Regions from separate parts of the Lelliottia sp. CFBP8978 genome, predicted to be linked through region 1. Evidence: predicted binding sites of a transcription regulator. Region 1 holds the regulator's gene; each other region holds the start of a gene.
What was found. The regulator Fur, encoded in region 1, represses iron uptake genes when iron is present. The targets are predictions, from matches to a motif close to ATAATAATGAGAACNACTATCAA.

Region 2: the regulator Fur is predicted to act here: its motif matches at 2,166-2,188, upstream of efeU (iron uptake transporter permease EfeU).
Region 3: the regulator Fur is predicted to act here: its motif matches at 1,782-1,804, upstream of exbB (tol-pal system-associated acyl-CoA thioesterase).

Annotation. Positions count from the first base shown of each region.
Region 1 is NZ_CM188253.1:1,318,033-1,322,317, reverse strand. It holds gene ybfF (esterase) at 1-257, shown strand, start outside; gene ybfE (LexA regulated protein) at 387-674, shown strand; gene fldA (flavodoxin FldA) at 832-1,362, shown strand; gene fur (ferric iron uptake transcriptional regulator) at 1,656-2,102, shown strand; gene chiQ (ChiQ/YbfN family lipoprotein) at 2,224-2,553, opposite strand; gene chiP (chitoporin ChiP) at 2,607-4,004, opposite strand.
Region 2 is NZ_CM188253.1:1,663,571-1,667,855, reverse strand. It holds gene efeB (iron uptake transporter deferrochelatase/peroxidase subunit) at 1-99, opposite strand, end outside; gene efeO (iron uptake system protein EfeO) at 105-1,232, opposite strand; gene efeU (iron uptake transporter permease EfeU) at 1,277-2,110, opposite strand; gene SOM82_RS07690 (NupC/NupG family nucleoside CNT transporter) at 2,362-3,546, shown strand; gene SOM82_RS07685 (DUF3574 domain-containing protein) at 3,638-4,057, shown strand; gene putP (sodium/proline symporter PutP) at 4,115-4,285, opposite strand, start outside.
Region 3 is NZ_CM188253.1:3,717,221-3,721,505, reverse strand. It holds gene yghB (DedA family general envelope maintenance protein YghB) at 1-286, opposite strand, end outside; gene metC (cystathionine beta-lyase) at 428-1,615, opposite strand; gene exbB (tol-pal system-associated acyl-CoA thioesterase) at 1,866-2,597, shown strand; gene exbD (TonB system transport protein ExbD) at 2,604-3,029, shown strand; gene SOM82_RS17385 (SDR family oxidoreductase) at 3,118-4,014, opposite strand; gene SOM82_RS17380 (cytoplasmic protein) at 4,177-4,285, opposite strand, start outside.

The DNA of each region.
Region 1 (4,285 bases):
TTAACGTCCCTGTGCTGTGGGATCAGTACGCTGAAATCGTTGGCTGGGACCCAGTTACGGCCTGGCCGCACCCTACTCTGTTCATTCGCGGCGGCAATTCACCGTACGTCACCGACGCCTATCGCGATACGCTGCTGGCGCAATTCCCGCAGGCGCGTGCGCATGTGATTGCCGGAGCCGGACACTGGGTACATGCCGAAAAACCAGAAGCGGTGCTGCGCGCGATTCGTCGCTATCTCGCTGATAACGCGATTTGATTAAAAAGTCAGCGACTGGTTGCCAGCTGGCCTCCAGTCGTTGGCGTGCTGGTATCCGTGATGTATGATGTCGCGCTCATCGCCCGGGCAATAGCAGGGCTGCTTGTTTTCCCCCGAAGTCTCTGAATCATGGCCAAAGAACAAACGGACCGCACGACATTAGATCTGTTCGCGACTGAACGTCGACCGGGACGACCTAAAACCAATCCGCTATCGCGTGATGAACAGTTGCGTATCAATAAACGCAATCAGCTTAAACGCGACAAAAGTCGTGGGCTTAAACGCGTCGAGCTAAAACTCAACGCGGAAGCTGCAGATGCCTTAAGTGAGCTGGCCGATGCCCGTGAGATCAGCCGCAGCGAGCTTATCGAAGAGATGCTGATGGCGCAGCTCCAGGCATGGCGCAACAGCCAATGATCGCCTGAAATATCATCCTTTCATCACTTTCATGTAGCACAGAGTGCAGTCCGGGCCGATAGCAGTTTCCGCTGACTTCTCTGTTCTGCTATGATTGCCCTTATCCGTGGACAATTCGTGCCACCATACCATTAAGTTTCAAGAGGTTATTTTACTCATGGCAATCATCGGCATTTTCTTCGGCAGCGATACCGGTAATACCGAAAACATCGCAAAAAACATTCAAAAACAGCTTGGTAAAGACGTTGCCGACGTGCATGACATTGCTAAGAGCAGCAAAGAGGATCTCGAAGGTTACGATATTCTGCTGCTTGGCATTCCGACCTGGTACTACGGCGAAGCGCAGTGCGACTGGGATGATTTCTTCCCAACGCTGGAAGAAGTCGACTTCAATGGCAAGCTTGTTGCCCTGTTCGGCTGCGGCGACCAGGAAGATTACGCAGAATACTTCTGCGATGCACTTGGCACCATCCGCGACATTATTGAGCCTCACGGCGCTGTTATCGTCGGTCACTGGCCAACGGCGGGCTACCATTTCGAAGCGTCCAAAGGTCTGGCGGACGACGACCACTTTGTCGGTCTGGCAATTGATGAAGACCGTCAGCCGGAGCTGACCGCCGAGCGAGTGGACAAATGGGTTAAGCAGATCCGTGAAGAACTGCACCTCGATGACATTCTGAACGCCTGACTGAATGTTGAGGCGCGACATAATTTGTTGCGCCTCATTGATAGATAAAACCGATTAAAATAATTGCTACAAATTTTTAACTTTTATCTCCATACCTGTACAATGTCCCCGGGTTAAAGTGGATGCCATCAGACAAGTTTGTTGGCGATACCACGTTTTTATAAGCATACTTTGCTTGAGACTTGCAGTTTTCATTTAGGCGTGGCAGTTCTATAATGAGACGCATTATCCCAAGTGCATTTTCTGTCACTTCTTATTTGAAGTGAATCGTTTAGCAACAGGACAGATTCCGCATGACTGACAACAATACCGCATTGAAGAAGGCTGGCCTGAAAGTTACGCTTCCTCGTTTAAAAATTCTGGAAGTACTGCAAGGTCCGGACAATCATCATGTCAGTGCGGAAGATTTATACAAACGTCTGATCGACATGGGCGAAGAGATTGGACTGGCGACCGTTTATCGCGTCCTGAACCAGTTCGACGACGCCGGGATTGTCACCCGTCATAATTTTGAAGGCGGAAAATCCGTTTTTGAACTGACGCAACAGCATCACCACGATCACCTTATCTGCCTCGATTGCGGCAAGGTGATTGAATTTAGCGACGACTCTATCGAAGCACGCCAGCGTGAAATTGCCACGCGCCATGGCATCCGCCTGACCAACCACAGCCTGTATCTCTACGGCCACTGTGCTGAAGGCGATTGCCGCGAAGAAGAGCACGCGCACGAACCGAAATAATCGCATTTTCATACTCTGAGCCAACCTGACGGTTGGCTTTTTTTTGCCTGTTATAAGACAAAAAGCCCGGTAAGCTGAAGCTTCCGGGCACTTTAGAGCGCGAATGATCTGGCGCGACGTGTTACCGACTGTTGTTGCTGCGGATCTCCTGCCAGATGCGGTCGCAACGCTTTGCCACTTCCTGATCGTTACCCGTTTTACGCGCCTGAATACACGCCTGGTAATCCAGCACGCGAACGTTTTCCTGCGTCGCAAACTGCTCATGCGCTTTCTCTTTTTTCAGCACATTCAGTACGCTCTGGCAGGCTTCGATCTTCTCTGGCGAGCCTTCTGCGGTATTGATACAGGCGCTGTAGGCCTCTTTAAGACGCGAATCTTCTTTAGGTGCCTGGGGCTGTGCGCAGCCAGCCAGTGCCGACGCCAGCGCCGCCACACAGATAATTTTTTTCAGCATAGCCGTCTCCATTCCGGCGAGGTGGGGGGAACACCTCGCCGGCGTGATTATCAGAAGATAGTGAACGGTGCGATGACCATAAATTTCACGTCACGCTCATCCTGGAAGATGTTGCCGTAACCGCCCGCGTAGCTTGGAATATCGGAGTGGTTGTCGTACTGGGTGAAGTGCAGTTTGAACATCGTGCCCTTCGCGCGGCCATCCTGCAGGGTATAAACTGCGTCGAGGCTGTAAGAGGACTCTTTCAGACGATAGTTCGGGTCGTAGTAAGCATCCGGCGTGGCCATATCCGCTGGTTTTGCGTCCCAGGCGTAGGCATAAGATGCCCCAACCGCCCAGCCCGGCAGATTCCAGTTCTTCAGGTCATACATCGCGCCAAAGAAGAGCGCTTTTTCACCGTCGGCGTTGAAGTCAGAGCGGTTATCCCACCAGATATCCAGACGACCGTTTGAAGAGGCGTAGGTTGGGGTCATACGCTGCAGGAAGTAGCCCTGCTGCCCTTCCGCCTTGACGTAGGTTCCTTCGAGACGTAAATCAACCTGGCCAACTTTATAGCCAAAGGTCAGGGCCTGCAGCCAGGCGGTGCCGTCATACAGATCGTTCACGCCGCCATCGCTGACTTTGTCGCGCGTGCCGTAGAACTGATAGCTGGTGGTCAGCGGGCCGCCGACAATATCAAATTTGTAGCTCGCCTTGGCAAAATACTGATCGACATAGCCTTCTGCCTGACCGAACGCGGCTTCCAGCACCAGATCATTTTTGAAGTCATACTTCGCGCCGAGCGAGTGCAGATATTCGACTTTGGTCTTTTTATCGTTCTGATAGAACTTGTCCATCTCGATGTGCCACGGCGCTTTATATTCGTTGGTCCACATATAGGAGAAGCTCAGCGCGCCTGCATCGCCGTAGTCGAAATTAGCTCCGGCTTCTGCCCCCTGGTATGTACCCGGCATGAAACTCCAGTGCGGCGCTAATAACGTCTGACCGGTTGGCTGAATATAACCGCCGCGCGCCCATACCGGACCGTATTTAAATTTAGCCGCCGCTTTATACAGGCTAATGCCGCTCTTATCGCCGGACCAGTCTTCTTTATACGCTTTATTGCTGGACGAGAACGCAATTTCGTTCGGGTGCGCGCTATCGCCATTTTCGGCCATTTCAATGGCGGTAAAGGCCGCAATATCAATACCGAACATATCGGCGGCATAGCCGGACTGGAAATCCAGATTGGCGTTCCAGGTGGAGTGAGAAAGGTTGGTTTTGTATTTGTCTTCAGTGACGTCTTTACGGTCACGTTCACGCTGCCAGTAATAGATACCGCCCGTGAGTGTAGAATCATCAATAAATCCTGCCGCCTGAGCCTGCGGAGCAGCCATAAAGCCTGACATGGCTGTCACACCGGCAACAGCCAGCGCCAGCGCACTACGTTTGCCACTGAACGTACGCATAGATTGTTCCTCTTTGACGAATTAAAACGCCTTAAACGGCGAAAAGCTAAAAAGACCTAAATGGTCAGGGGTAGTCAGAAATACCCTCGAATTAACTACCGTCTTTAGACTATTTTTCGCGACGCGAATTATCAATGATTTTTAGCAGGCAAAATGCAGGATTATGACGAAGTGCACATAATTGGTAGTGATTTGTAACATATTGCAGATAGCGGAACTAAGGAGAGAAAAACCGTTTAAATTCATTAATTAATATAAATTGATAACGCTTACACGCTTTC
Region 2 (4,285 bases), 350 kb from region 1:
GCCCCCAGCCAGAGCGAGCGCGCCACCAAGCGCCCCCACCCCTTTTAACAACCGACGCCGTGAAGGTTCAGCAACGTCGATCTCTTCATGCTTCTTCATAGGGCTTAGTCCAGACCGAGAACGCCACGCAGCTGAGCCAGGTCTTCCGCCAGCGTAGTAATCGGGCCTTTCAGCGCATTACGATCCGCATCGGTCAACTTATCATAGGTTTCATACCCGTCTTTGGTACGGTATTTCGCCAGAATGGTGTTCACTTTCTTGAAGTTGGCATCCACTTTGGCCAGCAGTTCGCTGTTATCTTTCTGCAGCTGCGGGCGCAGCAGATCGACAATTTTCTGCGCGCCTTCCACGTTTGCCTGGAAGTCCCACAGATCGGTATGGCTATAACGATCTTCTTCACCGCTGATTTTGCTGGCCGCCACTTCTTCAATCAGGCCTGCCGCGCCACCCACCACTTTTGACGGCGGGAAAGCCAGCTCGCTGATGCGTTTTTGCAGCTCCAGCACATCGCTGTTCAGTTGCTCGGCGTACTTCTCCATCCCTTGAGTGGCGTTGTCGCCAAACAGCGCTTTTTCCAGACGATGGAAACCGGTGAATTTCGGATCGGCGGCTTTCTGTTCATAGTCATCTTCACGGGCATCAATGCTTCCGTCGAGATCGGAGAACAGCTCGGCAATCGGCTCGATACGCTCGTAGTGCTGACGCGTCGGCGCATACAGAGATTTCGCTTTCTCGATATCGCCCGCGTTCACCGCGTCGGTAAACGCTTTGGTACCGGCAACCAGATCGGCGGTCTCTTTGGTCACGTAGGCTTTATAGGCGGTAATCGCCTCGCCAAGACTGAGCAACGCTTCACCTTTCGCCGCATCCGCGGTGGCTTCGCCTTTGACGATCAGCTTGCCTTTCGGATTGGTCAGCAGGCCGCAGGTCATGTCGTATTCGCCCGGCTGCAGGTTAGCGGTCATTTTCTGAGTAAAACCGGGCGCGATGTTCTCGCGCTCTTCAACCACCATCACGCCTTTGAGGATCTCCCACTCCAGCGCCTTCTGGCTGTGGTTCTGAATGATAAACTGCGTTTTGCCGCTGTTAACCGTGATCGTCATCGGTTCACACTGTTTATCGTTCACGGTGACTTTCACCTGAGGAATATCAGCCGCCTGGGCGGAAAAGGCATACGCAAACAGCGCTGCCACACCGGCCTGTAACGCACTACGACGAAATTGAATTGCCATGACCCTTCCCTTTCTAAAAGTATGTTGAAACAACACTCAGCGCATCAGGGCGCAGTACGCGACGGCTGAACGCCCGGGCGTGATGGCATAAAGAACAGCACCAGCGCCGGAATGAGATAGATGAAATACATCGCCACTTCGCTGACGCTCGGCGCTTCCTGATAGCCAAAAATACCTTCCAGCAGGGTTCCGGTCAGAGAGTGGGTAGAGAGGACGTTACTAAGATCGAATGCGACGTCCTGGAGATGGTTCCACAGGCCCGCCTCATGGAAAGCGCGAATCGCGCCTGCCGCCAGCCCTGCAGCCACCAGCAGAATGAACAGGCTGGTCCACTTGAAGAAAGCGCCGAGATTCAGACGGATGCCGCCCCAGTAAAGCATAAAGCCCAGCACCACGGCGGTGGCGAGACCCAGCACCGCCCCGAGCGGCGGCCAGATCCCCACATCCTGCTGAAATGCCGCCAGCAGGAAAAAGACCGACTCCAGCCCTTCGCGGGCCACCGCGAAAAAGACCATCCCAATCAGCGCCCAGCCGTGATGGTTGCCCTTTTGCAGCGCGGTATCCACGGCCTGCTCAAGCTGAACTTTGACGTTGCGTGAAACCTTGCGCATCCAGAACACCATCCAGGTGAGGATCACCACCGCAATAACCGCGACAATTCCTTCGAACAGCTCTTGTTCTTTTTGCGGGAACTCACCGGTGGTTTCATTGATCAGAATGCCAAGACCCAGGCACAGCGCGGCGGCGAGGAAAACGCCGATCCACATCACGCCTATCCAGCGCCCGCGTTGCGTTCGCTTCAGATAACTGGCGATCAGGCTGACAATTAAGGCCGCTTCAAGCCCTTCACGTAACATAATGAGAAATGGAACAAACATGCCGACACCTTAAATGTTAATCGCGGTCAACTGATGCAAAGAAAGGTAAATAACTGTGATAGTGATTATCATTACGACAAGAAGAAAAACAAGCGAAATGTGACGGGTTTTGATGACCAGTTGTAAATTGCTCGCCTGTTAATAGTTACGATGGTTATCGTTATGTCTATAACTTATAACGTAAATGCCCATTTACGGTTAACACGGCCTATGGCTAAATAAGCGCTTCGTTTACCTGCTGAAATTTTAATATGTATAACTTCGTTCATTTCCTGCTGGCGCTGGTCATTATTCTTGCGCTCGCCTGGCTGGTGAGTTTCGACCGCCGGAAAATTCGTATTCGCTACGTTTTACAGCTTATTGTCATTGAAATTGCGCTGGCGTTCTTTTTTCTGCACGCCGAAAGCGGTCTCTTCGTCATTAAATATGTCTCCGGTTTCTTCGAGTCTCTGCTGAAATTCGCCGCTGAAGGCACAAATTTTGTCTTTGGCGGAATGGCTGAAAAAGGGCTGGCGTTCATTTTCCTTGGCGTACTCTGTCCGATTATTTTTATTTCCGCGCTGATCGGCATTCTCCAGCACTGGCGAATTCTGCCGATTTTTATTCGCGTCATCGGGACATTGCTGTCAAAACTGAATGGCATGGGCAAGCTGGAATCGTTTAACGCCGTAAGTTCTTTAATTCTCGGTCAGTCAGAGAACTTTATTGCTTACAAAGGGGTGCTCGGCGATCTCTCTTCACGTCGCCTGTTCACCATGGCCGCCACGGCGATGTCCACGGTATCGTTGTCGATTGTTGGTGCCTATATGACGATGCTTGATGCCAAATATGTGGTCGCCGCGCTGATCCTTAATATGTTCAGCACCTTTATTATTTTGTCGGTCATCAACCCGGCGCGCCCGGAAGCAGAACCCGATATCAAACTGGAAAAGCTGCACGAATCGCAAAGCTTCTTTGAAATGCTCGGCGAGTATATTCTGGCCGGTTTCAAAGTCGCGATGATTATTCTGGCCATGCTGATTGGCTTTATTGCCATTATCAGCGCCGTTAACGCATTATTCTCCAGCGTATTTGGCATGAGCTTCCAGCAGATTCTGGGCTATGTGTTTTATCCGCTGGCGTGGCTGGTTGGCATTCCGCTGAGCGATGCCTTAAATGCGGGCAGCATTATGGCCACCAAGCTGGTCGCCAATGAATTTGTGGCGATGATTGAGCTGCAAAAAATTGCCGGACAAATGACCCCGCGTGGGCTGGGCATTCTCTCCATCTTCCTGGTCTCGTTTGCTAACTTTGCCTCTATCGGCATCGTTGCTGGCGCCATTAAGGGCCTGAACGAACAGCAAGGGAATGTGGTCTCTCGCTTCGGTCTGCGTCTGGTGTACGGCGCGACGCTGGTGAGCTTGCTGTCGGCAAGTTTTGCGGGGCTGGTGCTTTAATCCCGTTTGTCGAACAGGTGATTTGTAGGCCGGGTCAGCGTTAGCGCCACCCGGCTTTTTCTTGCAACAATAACAATGAGGATAGCGAACAATGACCATCAAAACAGGGCTTATGGTTGCCGCACTTTTCATGCTGGCAGGCTGCAACGCCCCCTCGCATACGGCTTCTGACGCCACCTGCAAAGTGGATAACCAGATGCAGCAAACCACGCTCTATTTCGGTCTGAATCGTCCGGCTGGTGCGGCCATTACCGGTCAGGAGTGGCAGCAGTTTGTCGATCAGGACGTCACGCCGCGTTTTCGCGATGGCTTAACGGTATTTGATGCGCGCGGACAGTGGCTGGGCAATGACGGGAAAGTGGCGCGTGAGCCAAGCAAAGCGTTGATGCTGATCCACGGGAAAGATGCCCAGAGCGAGAGCAATATCGAAGCGTTACGCGGGATCTATAAATCACGTTTTGCGCAGGAGTCGGTGATGCGCGTTGATCAGCCGGTGTGCGTGCAGTTCTGACAGAAAAAAAGCCGGGCGGCGACGTCGCCTTACCCGGCTTTGAAAACCGATTAACGCTTAGTCAGGCTGCAGCTTTGATGGCGGTGCCGTATGGTAATGCGCATCTGCTTCGGCAAAACGCTGCGTCATTGAGGCAGACGGCGCTTTGCCCAGCAGGCTAAAGACCACGATCCCGATGCTGGCGAAGATAAAGCCCGGAATGATTTCGTACAGATCCAGCCACGCGAA
Region 3 (4,285 bases), 2.1 Mb from region 1:
TGTTGCCGAGCCAGCGCCCCTGCAAATAGCTTAGCCAACAGCCCAGGCTCGCAGCAGAGGTTAAGATCACAATCGTCAGGGCGAAGTCCATAACGCCTTTACCAATTAACGCACCCGCCAGAAGCAGCAGACTATCCCCCGGCAGAAACGAGGCGGGCAGCAGACCGTTTTCGAGAAATAATGTGGCGAACATGACGAAATAAACGACACCAACGACGTGTGGATCCATCAGCGCTGCAAAATCGTGTTGCCAGAGCGCAGCGATAATATCTTGAATGACAGCCATGGACTTTCCTGTGGAACAACTTATATGCGGCTATTGTACTCCTGATTTCGCCCGCGGGGGTTGATCGTGGACCCAACAAATGCAGACATTTGTACTGTAAGCGTCTACAAAACGGTCCAGGAGTACATTTCTGTTCGCACTCTACACGATACGTTCAAATCCTGCCGATAAATCCGCCATCAGATCGTCAACATTTTCTAAACCAATGTGAAGACGAATCAGCGTGCCGGTGAAATCCACTTCCCCGCCCGGGCGCAGGCTGGCGATCTGCTCCGGTTGATTAGGCAGAATCAGCGATTCGAAGCCGCCCCAGGAGTAAGCCATGCTGAAGAGTGAGAAGTTATCCAGGTAGCTCGCCAGTTCGTCATTGTTCAGCCTTTTTTTAAGCACAAATGAGAACAAACCGCAGCTGCCCGTAAAGTCACGTTTCCAGAACTCATGCCCTTTACTGCCCGGCAGCGCGGGATGATTGACACGAGCAACCTGGGGATGCTGCGCCAGCCACTCGGCGATTTGCAGGCTGCTTTCGTGATGTTGACGCAGACGCACGCCCAGCGTACGCAGCCCACGGCTGGTCATATACGCCGTATCGGCATCGACCATTTGTCCCATCAGATAGGCATTTTCGCGCAGTTGGTCCCAGCAGCGGGCATTGGAAACCGCCGTGCCAATCATCCCGTCGGAGTGACCAATAAGATATTTCGTTGCGGCCTGAATGGAGATATCAATATCGAAATCGAGCGCTTTAAACAGCACACCCGCAGCCCAGGTGTTATCGATCATAATGATGGCATCGGGGGCGGCGCGACGTACAGCACGCACAATCGCCGGAACGTCATGCACTTCCATGGTGATCGAACCCGGTGATTCCAGGAACACAATGCGCGTATTCGGCTGAATAAGTTCAGCGATGCCCTCGCCAATCAGCGGATCGAACCAGCCGGTGGTGACGCCAAGTTTAGTGAGGATTTTGGTACAGAAATCCTGGCTGGGTTCGTAGGCCGTATTGGTCATCAGGATATGATCGCCCTGTTCGACAAAGGCCAGAATGGTATTTGCCACCGCCGCTGCGCCGCACGGGAACAACGCGCAGCCCGCGCCGCCCTCCAGTTCGCACATGGCTTCCTGTAATGAAAAATGGGTCAGCGTGCCGCGGCGGCCATAAAACAGCTCGCCTTTTGCGCGGTTACGGGTGGCGTGTTTTTTGGCCTCGACCGTATCAAAAACCAGCGAAGAGGCGCGCTGGATAACGCTATTTACCGAACCCTGAGTGTACTTTTTACTGCGTCCGGCCTGGACAAGCGTGGTATCAAGATGCTTCTCTGTCATGTTCGCTAAACCTGTTTTATACGTCTGGACGTCCAGACTACCACGATTGCGGAAATCTGCATCCGGATGCTTAGCGAATAAGCAGAATATTTTCTGAAAAATAAGCATAAGAAATTTTTAATGCGTAAGCGCAAGGAAAATGAGCGTAAATTTCGGCACTATGTAAATACTAATGAGAACCACTATCAATTCGATGTGGTTTTGATATTATTATGCTCAGAATTTGTGATTTGCGTCCTGGAGATACAGAGTGGGTAATAATTTGATGCAGACGGATCTCTCCGTTTGGGGCATGTACCAACATGCTGACATCGTGGTTAAGATTGTGATGATCGGCCTGATTCTGGCGTCAGTGATCACCTGGGCTATTTTCTTCAGCAAGAGCGTTGAGCTGATTTCCCAAAAGCGCCGCCTCAAGCGCGAACAGCAGCAGCTGGCTGAAGCCCGCTCTCTGGATCAGGCTTCTGACATCACGTCCGCATTTCATGCCAAAAGCCTCACCACCCAATTAGTCAATGAAGCTCAGAACGAGCTGGAACTCTCCGCAGGCAGTGAAGATAACGAAGGTATTAAAGAGCGTACCGGCTTCCGCCTGGAACGTCGCGTTGCCGCTGTTGGCCGCCACATGGGCCGCGGAAATGGCTATCTGGCGACCATCGGTGCGATCTCTCCGTTTGTGGGTCTGTTTGGCACCGTTTGGGGCATCATGAACAGCTTCATTGGTATTGCCCAGACGCAAACCACTAACCTCGCTGTAGTGGCACCGGGTATCGCAGAAGCTCTGCTGGCAACGGCTATCGGCCTGGTTGCCGCGATTCCTGCGGTTGTTATCTATAACATCTTCGCCCGTATGATTGGCAGCTTCAAAGCCACGCTGGGTGATGTTGCCGCGCAGGTTCTGCTGCTGCAAAGCCGCGATCTCGACCTCAGCGCCAGCTCCGTTAAGCCGGTCCATTCTGCTTCGAAATTGCGTGTAGGTTGATAAGTTATGGCAATGCGTCTCAATGAAAATCTGGACGATAACGGCGAAATGCATGAAATCAACGTGACGCCGTTTATCGACGTCATGTTAGTTCTGCTGATTATCTTCATGGTTGCCGCGCCGCTGGCGACGGTTGACGTGAAGGTGAATCTGCCCGCGTCTTCCAGCCAGCCGCAGCCGCGACCGGAAAAACCGATCTATCTGTCTGTTAAAGCGGATAAATCAATGTTCCTGGGCAATGACCCGGTGACCGATGAGTCTGTGATTCCGGCACTGGAAGCGCTGACTCAGGGTAAGAAAGACACCACGGTGTTCTTCCGCGCGGATAAAACCGTCGATTACGAAACCATGATGAGAGTGATGGACACGCTGCATCAGGCGGGTTATCTCAAGATTGGTTTGGTCGGCGAAGAAAAAACCGCAGCCAAATAAACGTTAAACGGCAACGCAAGTTGCCGTTTTTGTTTTCGCCCTCTCACACGGGAGAGGGCAGGGTGAAGGCTTCAGCACACAGAGGCGTTTATCCCAGATGTTCCCCGCCGCAGACACCATGCACTTCTGCCGTCACATAACTCGACTCCTGGCTGGCCAGATAGACATATACCCCCGCCAGTTCTGCAGGCTGCCCCGCGCGTTTCATCGGCGTCTTCTGACCAAATTGCGGAATCTTATCCTGAGTCTGACCGCCTGAAATTTGCAGTGCCGTCCAGATCGGGCCAGGGGCAACTACGTTCACGCGGATACCTTTCTCGGCCACCTGTTTTGCCAGTCCGCGGCTGTAGTTCAGTATTGCCGCCTTGGTAGAGGCATAATCCAGCAGATGCGGGCTTGGCTGGTAAGCCTGAATTGAGGATGTGGTCACGATGCTGGAACCGGCCGGCAGGAGCGGGATTGCCTCCTGGGTTATCCAGAAAAGCGCCAGTACGTTCACCGCGTAAGTCTGTTTAAACTGCTCGGTGGTCAGATCGGCAATCTTCTCGACGGCGACCTGTTTCCCCGCGACCAGCGCCAGCGTATCTAATCCGCCCAGCGCTTTGTGTGCCGTATGCACCAGCGAGCGGGCAAACGCTTCATCGCTCAAATCACCCGGAATCAGCACCGCTTTGCGGCCCGCTTCTTCAATCAGCTGTTTGACCTGTAGGGCATCTTCCTCTTCTGCCGGCAGGTAGTTAATCGCCACGTCGGCGCCTTCACGAGCGTAGGCAATAGCGGCTGCGCGTCCGATACCGGAGTCCCCGCCCGTCACCAGCGCCTTACGATCCTGAAGCCTGCCACTGCCTTTATAGCTCTTCTCGCCGCAATCAGGCACTGGCGTCATCTTCGACTGCACGCCGGGTGCGGGCTGTTTTTGCTTCGGGTAGTCGCCGGTAAAGTACTGAGTGGTAGGGTCCTGGATTTTCGTCTGGTCATTTGACATAAGTCGTCTCCGTGCGTGTGATCCAAGTTGATAAGCATAGGATATTGCACAGCGTTGTCGGAACGATTCAGGGGAATCTGACGTGGCGTCCTGCCTGGGGTGCGCTTCAGGGCGGTCGAAAAGCTTTTGGCTGGCGGGTGTTGCGGCGGGTGTTCGGTGCGATCAGGGCTTGCTGGAGGAGGTATCTGTTTTTGCTGCGAGCGCATCTTCATCCAGGGCGACGCTGGTGACATTGGACGTGTGGTAGCCGCCATCAGCCAGTTTACGCGTC